Regions from separate parts of the Streptomyces sp. NPDC047315 genome, predicted to be linked through region 1. Evidence: riboswitches for the same ligand, from Rfam matches in the RefSeq annotation. Region 1 holds a riboswitch; the other holds the start of a gene.

Region 1 (4,823 bases):
CGGCGGCCGGACGTAACGGGTGCCGTACGACTGCACCCAGCCGTGCTGGGTGGCCAGATAGCCGGTGAGCTGCTCGGCGAAGTACTGGACCATGTCGTTGCGCTCGGGTTCGCCGTGGACCAGGACGTCGAGCCCGGTCTTCTCCTGGAAGGAGAGCACCTCGCGGATCTCGTTGCGGATGCGCTCCTCGTAACCGGCGGTGTCGATCCGGCCGGCCCGCAGGTCGGCCCGGGCCAACCGCAGTTCGTCGGTCTGCGGGAACGAGCCGATGGTGGTGGTCGGCAGCAGCGGCAGCCCGAGGCGTTCGCGCTGCGCCACCGTCCGCTCGCCGTAGGGCCGGGAGCGTCGGGCGTCCGCGTCGGTGACGGCTTCGGCGCGGGCGCGGACGTCGGGGTCGCGGGTGATGGGCGAGGTGGCGCGGGAGGAGCGGGCGGCGCGGTTGGCGGAGAGTTCGCCTTCGATGGCCGCGGTGCCGCGGGTCAGGCCCTTGGTGAGGGTGACGATCTCGGTGGTCTTCTGCCGGGCGAAGGAGAGCCAGCGCAGGATCTGCGGATCGACGTCCCGCTCCAGAGCGGCGTCCAAGGGGACGTGCAGCAGGGAGGAGGACGCGCCAACGTCCACCCGGTCCGCCAGCCCGAGCAACGTGCCCAGCGTGGCCAGGGACTTGGAGAGGTCGTTGACCCAGATGTTGCGGCCGTTGACGACGCCGGCGATCAGGCGCTTGCCGGGCAGGCCGCCGGCGGCGGCGAGGGCGTCGAGGTTGGCCGCGGCGTTCTCGGTGAAGTCGAGGGCGAGTCCGTCGATCGGTGCCTTGGCGAGGACGGGCAGGGCGTCGCCGAGCTGGTCGAAGTAGGAGGCGACCAGCAGCTTCGGGCGGTCGGTCAGCGTGCCGAGGACCCGATAGGCGCGGCTCGCCGCGTTCAGCTCGGCCGGGGAGCGGTCCTCGACGAGCGCCGGCTCGTCGAGCTGCACCCACTCGGCGCCGGCCGCCTTCAGCTCCGCGAGGACCTGTGCGTAGACGGGCAGGAGCCGGTCGAGGAGGGTGAGGGGTTCGAAGTCCGCGGCCACCCCGGGGGCGGGCTTGGCGAGCAGCAGATAGGTGACGGGTCCGACGAGGACGGGCCGGGCCGTGAGCCCGAGCGTGAGGGCCTCCGTGAGCTCACCGACCTGCTTGGTCGCGTCGGTGGTGAAGACGGTGTCCGGTCCCAGCTCCGGGACCAGGTAGTGGTAGTTGGTGTCGAACCACTTCGTCATCTCCAGCGGGGCGACGTCCTGGGTGCCCCGGGCCATCGCGAAGTACCCGTCGAGCGCGCTCTGAGCGACGGCCGCCCGGTGGCGTTCGGGGACGGCGCCGACCATGACGGTGGTGTCGAGGACGTGGTCGTAGTACGAGAAGTCCCCGGTGGGGACCTCGTCGATGCCGGCTTGCGCCAGCTCCTGCCAGTTGCTGCGGCGCACCTCGGCGGCGGTGGCCCGGAGGGCTTCGGCGGTGACGCGGCCCTTCCAGTAGCCCTCGATCGCCTTCTTCAACTCCCGGCCCCGGCCCTGGCGGGGGTAGCCGTACACGGTGGCCCGTGCTGCCGCGGCTGCGGACTTCGCTGTCACGGAGATCTCCTTCGCGAGATGAATCCCTGAGTTCCCGGTGACCGGGTACGGGGACGCGAAGGGTGACACCAGCGGCGGACGGTCCACGCGCGACATGTGCGCGGTCGTTCGCTTCAGCTGTGTACGCCGACCCGCCCACGAGGTCACCGAGATGGCCGCATGCGGAACCGGTCCGCGTACGGGCAACGGGCAGGTCTTCGGACTCGCGGGCACGCCTGCCGGAACCTCCGGCGGACACCTACTGGCCGTCGCTTCCCAGACCCCTCGGGCCCAGTGCGTATGACGGCGGTCGTTCCCGCTCACCGCTGCGGGGCAGTCCCGGATTCCCACCGGGTTCCCTCTTGCGACGCACCCGCCTGGCGGACGGGACGAACCAGCTGCACCGGTCACCCTAAGCGGCAATTCCCGAAGGGGTCCGCATGTCGTCCATCATCCGGACAGTGGGATGAGACACGCGGTCGAGGTGTGTGAAGGGGCAGGGGGCGGGGTAGCCCGTGGTCGCACACGCGCGGCCCGGGCCGCTGCGACGGTGGGGCCGAGGCGGCCCGGCATCGGGGCGAGGGCGTGCCCGGGCGCTTCCGCGGCTCCCCGCGGGCTGAAATCCGGGTGACGCCAGGAGCGGTCGTCTGGGATAACAGCCGCAGATGCCGGCTACTCCGTGAGGCTTCCCGTGACGATCACCTGGCGCAGACTCGACGAATCCGACTTCCCTCGGCTCCGGCAATGGCTCCTGCAGCCGCACGTCGCGCGCTGGTGGAACCACGAGACGTCGCCGGAAGCGGTCGCACGCGACTTCGGGCCGGCGGCCCGGGGCGAGGAGCCGTCGGAGGACCTCCTCGTCGCCGTCGACGGAACCCCGGTCGCTCTGGTGCAGCGGTGCTGGGTCGCGGACTATCCGCAGTACCTCGGCGACCTGGCGTCCCAGGCCGAGGTGCCCGAGCAGGCGATGACCCTGGACTATCTGATCGGTGACCTTGAGCTGACCGGCCGGGGGCTCGGTACGCGGATCGTCCGGGCCGTCGTCGCGGCCACCTGGACGGATCACCCGGACGCGAAGAGCATCGTCGTGCCCGTCCACGCGGCCAACCGGGCCTCCTGGCGCATGTTGGAGAAGGCCGGGCTCCACCGCTACGCCGAAGCGTTGTTGGAGCCCGACAATCCCGCCGACGACCGCGAGCACTTCGTCTATCGAATCGACCGACCGACCGGCTGAACCGCCCTGGCGTCATTTCGCGCGACGCCCCCTGCGACCGGTCGGATTACGCGTGGTGTGGCTCTTGAGCAACCCGTCAGTGCTGCTTCATGCTCCGGACGATCCATTTCCGGTACTGCGCCACGTCGGTGAAGGAGGAGAGGGCGTACGTGCTGGTGCGGCCACCGGACGACACGACCCCGGCGAGCCGCCAGCCGTCGCCGGACTTGATGACCAGCGGGCCGCCGGAATCACCGGGCCCGCTTCCGCGGAACCTGTCGTCCTCGAAGCGGAGTTTGTCGGTGACCTTCTGGCGCAGGGGCAATTGGAGTTCCTGAAGCTTCTCCGGTTCGCAGAAGTCGACCTCACACGCGTTTCCCCAGCCCAAGAGCCGTGCCGGTGTACCGGTCGGCGGCGTCTTCGCGTTGAGCTTGGCGGGCCGGTTGGGCACCGGCTTGTCCAGCTTGAGCAGGGCGAGGTCGGGCCCCGCGAACGCGCCGTCGGGCGTGATGTTGGCGTCGGGGTGCTTGATGACCTGCTGGACCTTGGCGACCGTGCCACCCGTGCCGGTGGTGAGGCTGCCGATCCGAATCCGTATGTCGTCCTTCGCGATGCCGCTTCCGACGCAGTGAAATGCCGTCAGGACCCATGCGCTGTCGATCAGCGTGCCGCCGCAGAACGCGCCGTCCTTCGTCTGGAGGGAGGCCATCCAGGATTCTGGCGCGGGAGCGTCGGACCCTCCGACGACGGCCTGCGCCGGAGTCGCGAGGGCTACCACCCCGGCAAGTGCCGCAAGGGAGCCGACGATTGCAGGACGCCGGCCCGTCCGGTTCTCGATGAGCTTCATGCAAACCCTTCTCTCTGGTGACGCACAGGGCCCTTCCGCGGGTGCGTTGGATGCGCGGTCGGGCCGGTCTCCGTTCTATCCGGGACGGGGATTTCGTCGCCTTATCCGATCGTGCAAACGCTGCGGAAATGCGCGCTGCGATAGGAAGGAGCCATGCGGGTACTGGTGGTGGAGGACGAGGAGTTCCTGGCGCGGATGGTCGCCGAGGGGCTGCGGCGCGACGCGATCGCGGTGGACGTGGCGCACGACGGGACGCAGGCGCTGGCGAAGCTCGACTCCGGCGGCTACGAAGTGGTGGTCCTGGACCGCGACCTGCCCGGGGTCCACGGGGACGACGTGTGCCGATGGGTGGTCGAGCGTCGGCTGCTGACCCGTGTGCTGATGCTCACTGCCTCCGGCGCCGTGCACGAGCGGATCGCGGGACTGGCGCTCGGGGCCGACGACTACCTGCCCAAGCCCTTCGACCACGCCGAGCTGTTGGCCCGGGTCCTCGCCCTGGGGCGCCGTGCGCACCCCGCTCTGCCGCCGGTGATCGAGCACCGCGGCCTCGTCCTGGACACCGCCCGCCGCCAGGCCAGCCGGCACGGACGGCTCCTCTCCCTGACCCGCAAGGAGTTCGGCGTGCTGGAGGTGCTGCTTCAGGCGAGCGGCGCCGTGGTGAGCAACGAAGACCTGATCGAGCAGGTCTGGGAGGAGAGGACCAGCTACCGCACCAACGCGATACGGATCACCGTCAGCAAGCTCCGCGCCAAACTCGGCGCCCCGACGGTCATCGACACCGTCCCCGGCCTCGGCTACCGCATCTCCCGCGGGCCCCGGGGAGGGCAGGCCCAGTGATCGTACGCCTGCCGTGACGGTTGCCGCGGTGGTCGCCGCGTACGCTCCGCGGCCCGACCGCCTCGGCCGTGCCGCCCCCTTCGTCGGCGGCGGCTTCGGCGCCGGTCTGCGCGTGTGGCCGCACGTCGTCCTCGCCGTGCTGGCCGCCCGGGAGGTCAGGCGCCCGGTCAAGCTCGTCCTGACCCGACCCGAGATGATCACCTCGGTGGGACACCGACCCGACAGCGTCCAGCGGATCAAGATCGGCGCCACGCGCGCCGGCGACCTCGTCGCCATCGAGCACCACGGCACGTCCTCCGCGGCCATGGAGGACGCGGACTACGAACCCGTATCCCACGGATC
Region 2 (4,823 bases), on a different contig from region 1:
CCTCCTCGCCGACGAGCAGCAGGTCCAGCGGGCGGGCGAGCGCCAGCAGCAGCGGCAGGGCCAGCGCGATGACGAGGGCGGGCAGCCACAGGCTGTCCCAGCGGGCGCTGCCGAGGCCGCCGAGCGACCAGAACAGCGCTTCGCGGAAGTGCTCGGGCCGGGAGGAGGCAACGAGGACGAGCGTGGTGAGGGCGGTGAAGACGTAGCTGATGGTGACCCCGGCGAGGACGAGCCGGGTGCCGGTCATCGAACCGCCGCGGCGCGCCAGCGCGTACACGAGGACCATGGCGGCCAGTGCCCCGACGAAGGCGCCGGCGGGCAGGGCGACGGCGGTCGTGACGCCGATGCCGAGGGTGAGCACGACGACCGCGCCGGTGGACGCGCCGGAGGAGATCCCGAGCAGGAAGGGGTCGGCGAGCCGGTTGCGCACCAGGGCCTGGAGCACCACGCCGACGACACCGAGCCCGGCGCCGACGAGGGCGCCGAGCACGACGCGGGGCAGCCGCACGTCGACGACGACGGTCCGCAGCGGGCTGGGTTCCGCGCCGGGCAGCAGGGCCGCGACGACGTCCCGGGGCGGTACGCGTACGGATCCGAGGGCGAGGGCCGCGACCACGGCGGCAGCCAGGGCCAGCAGCAGGCCGGTCACCACCGCGCCGAAGCGGAGCCGGGAGGTCCCGGCCGCCGGCTCCGGCGCGACGTCCGTCTTCGGGGTCGCTGCGGCGGGCGGGCCCTGCGGCGGGCCCGCGGTCACGTCCTTCACGGGCTGCGCCCCCGTCACCGGGCGAGTTGCGGGGCCAGCTTGGCGATCGCGTCCGGCGCGCGGACGCCGACGACGGCGTCGGAGAGCGGCAGGACGGCGAACTTCTTGTTCTTGACGGCCGGCACGTCCTTGAGCGCCGGGTCCTTCAGCAGCCGCTGCTTCTTCTGCTCCACCGACGTGGCGCCGTAGTCGTAGATCACGATGATCTCCGGCTTGCGGGCCACGACCTGCTCCCAGCTCGCGTCGCCGAAGCTCTTGTCGATGTCGGCGAAGACGTTCTTTCCGCCGGCACGGCTGATCAGTTCGTTGCCGATGCCCTTGCCGCCGACGGTGAAGGCGGTCTTGTCGCCGCTGTCGTAGACGAAGACGGGCACCGGGGCCGCGTCCTTCGTGCGCTCGCCCTCGGCCTTCGCGACGGCGGCGCGGGCGTCGGCTATCCACTTCTGCCCGCGGTCGCCGACGCCGAAGGTGCGGGCGACCTCGTCGACCTCGCGGTACACGTCGTCCATGGTGGTGCGCTGCTTGGTGCAGTACTCCAGGTTCAGCCGGGTGTCGATGCCCGCCTTCTTCAGGTCGTCGCGGGTGCGGCCGTCCTTGGCGTCGAAGGCGCTGCCGTAGCCGCCGTACACGAAGTCCGGGTTGACGGAGAGGAGCTTCTCCTTGGAGGGGTACTCCTTGGCCACCACGGGGATCGACTCGTACGCCTTGCGGTACTCCGGCAGGACCGCGTCGTCGAGGTAGGCGGTGCCGACGAGGGACTTCTCCAGGCCCAGCGCCAGCATGATCTCGGTGACGTGCTGGTTCATGGCGACGGCCCGCTTCGGGGGCGCGTCGTAGGTGGTCTTCACGCCGCAGTTGTCGACGGTGTACGGGAATCCGGCGGCGGGTGCGCGCCCGGCCTTGGTGTCGGGTTCGGGGGTGGTCGAACAGGCCGTGGCCGTGAGGGCGAGCGGGAGCAGGGCGGTGGCGGCGACGAGCGCGCGACGGCGCCTGGCCGGCTGGTGCTTCCGGGGCTGCCGGGACATGTGTGAGCCTCCTCCGGGGATTTCCACGTCCCCTGGGTGTGGGAGAAGGGCGGCAAGTCAGTTCCTGGCTAATGGAACGTGTCACCGCGCCGCACCGTCCTCGGTGCGGCGCGAGGGAAACGTTCCACTCACAGTGGCGGGACCGCGCCGGACTCTCACCGGCTTCCTGGGGCCCACCGCCCGTGTTCTGTTGTCGAGGTCTAGGAATACCAGGTCAGTTCGGCACCGAGGTCAGTAGGTGGGAACGACCTGGACCTCTTCCTCGGTGATCTCGCCGTCCACGATCCGGAACGAGCGGAACTGGAACGGCCCGGCGTCGTCGGTGTCGGCGGTGGAGACGAGGACGTAGTGCGCGCCCGGCTCGCTGGCGTAGCTGACGTCCGTGCGGGAGGGGTACGCCTCGGTCGCGGTGTGCGAGTGGTAGACGATCACCGGCTCCTCGCCGTTGTCGTCCATCTCGCGGTAGAGCTTCAGCAGGTCCGCCGAGTCGAATTCGTAGAAGGTGGGCGAACGGGCCGCGTTCAGCATGGGGATGAAGCGCTCGGGTCGCCCGCTGCCCTCGGGGCCGGCGACCACGCCGCAGGCCTCGTCGGGGTGATCGGCACGGGCGTGCGCGACGATCCGGTCGTACAGGGCCTGTGTGAGGGTCAGCATGTCGATCAGGATATGCGCCCGTCCGAATGACGGAAGGGCCGGTCCGCACCCCGTCGGGTACGGACCGGCCCCGTTCCACATCGTGGACGGCCAGTCGTGGAAGGCCAGTCGTGGAGGGTCAGACGTCCTCGGTGGTCCGCTTGCGCTTGGTGAAGGCTGCGCCCTGCGGGTTCTTCGCCCGCAGCACCAGGTACGACACCCCCAGCACCAGCGCCCACACCGGCGCCGCGTACAGCGAGATCCGGGCGTCCTCGTCGATGCCCATCAGCACGATCACCATGCCGATGAACGCGAGCGCGAACCAGCTCGTCCAGGGCGCGCCGGGGGCCTTGAAGGGGGAGGCCGGGGCCTCGCCCTTGGCCACCTTGGACCGGTAGAGGATGTGGCTGACCAGGATCATGACCCACGCCCACATGCCGGAGATGGTGGCGAACGAGACGATCTTGTGGAAGGCGTCGCCGGGCCACTGGTAGTTGATCCAGACGCCGATCAGCATCAGACCGGCGGAGAAGGTCGTCCCGATCAACGGGGTGCCCCGCCGCGTGAGCTTGGTGAAGGCCTTCGGGCCCTGGCTGTTGAGCGCGAGGTCGCGCAGCATCCGGCCGGTGGAGTACATCCCGGAGTTGCAGGACGACAGCGCCGCGGTGAGCACCACGAAGTTGACGATGCCGGCGCCGATCTGCAGGCCCATCTGGTCGAAGGCGGCGACGAACGGCGAGACGCCGGGCTCGAAGGTGGTCCAGGAGACCACCGACAGGATCATGATCAGCGCGCCGACGTAGAAGACGGCGATGCGCCACGGCACGGTGTTGATCGCCTTGGGGAGGTTCTTCTCCGGGTCCTTGGACTCCCCGGCGGTGACACCGACCAGCTCGACCGCGAGGAAGGCGAACATCACGATCTGGAGGGTCATCAGGGTGCCGCCGATGCCCTTGGGGAAGAAGCCGCCGTCGTCCCACAGCAGGGTGACGGAGGCGGTGTCGCCGGCGTCGGAGAAACCGATGGTGAGGATGCCGACGCAGATCAGGATCATGCCGACGATGGCGGTGACCTTGATCATGGAGAACCAGAACTCTATTTCCCCGAAGAGCTTCACGGAGATCAGGTTCGCCAGGTAGAGGACGATCGTGAAGGCGAGGGCCGAGATCCACTGCGGGATGTCGAACCAGTACGTCATGTACTCGGCCGCGGCGGTGACCTCGGTCATTCCGGTGACGACCCAGAACAGCCAGTACGTCCAGCCGGTGGCGAAGCCCGCGAAGGGGCCGACGAACTCGCGCGCGTACTCGGAGAAGGACCCCGAGACCGGGCGGTACATCAGCAGTTCGCCGAGCGCCCGCATGATGAAGAAGATGACCACGCCCGCGATGGCGTAGGCGAGGATGAGGCTGGGCCCGGCCTTGGAGATGCCCTTGCCGGCGCCGAGGAAGAGGCCGGTGCCGATGGCACCGCCGATGGCGATCATCTGGATCTGCCGGGCCCCGAGTCCGCGGTGGTAACCCTGGTCCTCGGCGGCGGTTCCCTGCGGCGGTCCGCTCGGCCCGTCGTGCTTGTCGTCGATCTGCACCGACGTCATGTGGTGCGCCCTTTCTCCATGCCGATCCGAGTCGCCCGCCCCCCGGCGTGCGGCTGCGGACCGGTTCCTGATCCCCCCGGATGTGGATGGAGTGCCACCGGCGATCCGCCGGTACAAGCGCCACCGGGGGCATGGGTGGCGCCCCTGGCGGTCGTGAAGATCTATCACGCTGGCGACGAAGATCGATCGGGCCGATTGTGGCGCACTGCACAGCGAGAACCGGACAAAACGCGCCCCGGAGCGGCAAAGCACCCCGGGGCGGTGACGGAAACGTTATTCGGATTTGAGCGTCCGTTGAGCGAACGACCGAACGGACGGTCGAGTGCGCGGGCGGCGAGGACGGTCAGGGCATCAGGGTCTCGACGAGGGTCTCCTGGAGCACCCCGAGCCAGAGGTACGCCATGACCATCGGTTTGCGCGGATCGGAGTCCGGCAACTGGTACAGCCCGCCGGTCGGGTCACCCTCGGCGCCCTCGTCGTCCGTGATCTCCAGCCGGGTGCCGATGGTCAGCCGCAGGTCGTTGAGCGCGCCGAGCCAGCATCGGGCGTCGTCCGGCGTCAGCTCCAGGACCGCACCGGCGTCGCCCGCCGCGTCGAGCCCGTCCAGGGCGCGGACCACGGCGAAGGCGTTCTCCCGCTTGCCGGTGCGTAGGTCGTTCTCGGTGAAGCGGCGGAACTCGGCGGAGGAGGCGGTCAGTTCCTCGTCCTCTGCGGCGCTCTTGGGCTGCGTCGTCGGGCCCCGGTAGGCGTCCGGGAACAGCCGGGCCAGCGCCGGGTCGGCGGGCGGCTCGCTCGGCCCTTCGGC

Evidence for each region. Region 1 has a riboswitch for cobalamin ahead of metE (5-methyltetrahydropteroyltriglutamate--homocysteine S-methyltransferase). Riboswitches for the same ligand answer to the same signal wherever they lie in the genome.
Region 2: it holds a riboswitch for cobalamin, as region 1 does, so the genes downstream of both, ABZ842_RS10275 (ABC transporter substrate-binding protein) here and metE (5-methyltetrahydropteroyltriglutamate--homocysteine S-methyltransferase) in region 1, are expected to answer to the same signal.

Annotation. Positions count from the first base shown of each region.
Region 1 covers NZ_JBEYTZ010000033.1:63,054-67,876, reverse strand. Annotated here, with positions in the region: gene metE (5-methyltetrahydropteroyltriglutamate--homocysteine S-methyltransferase) at 1-1,605, opposite strand, end outside; cobalamin riboswitch at 1,776-1,976, opposite strand; gene ABZ842_RS30875 (GNAT family N-acetyltransferase) at 2,276-2,818, shown strand; gene ABZ842_RS30870 (serine protease) at 2,895-3,644, opposite strand; gene ABZ842_RS30865 (response regulator transcription factor) at 3,798-4,481, shown strand; gene ABZ842_RS30860 (molybdopterin cofactor-binding domain-containing protein) at 4,495-4,823, shown strand, end outside.
Region 2 covers NZ_JBEYTZ010000007.1:189,605-194,427, forward strand. Annotated here, with positions in the region: gene ABZ842_RS10270 (iron ABC transporter permease) at 1-652, opposite strand, end outside; gene ABZ842_RS10275 (ABC transporter substrate-binding protein) at 778-1,788, opposite strand; cobalamin riboswitch at 1,822-1,984, opposite strand; gene ABZ842_RS10280 (M67 family metallopeptidase) at 2,020-2,442, opposite strand; gene ABZ842_RS10285 (amino acid permease) at 2,561-4,018, opposite strand; gene ABZ842_RS10290 (DUF2017 domain-containing protein) at 4,362-4,823, opposite strand, start outside.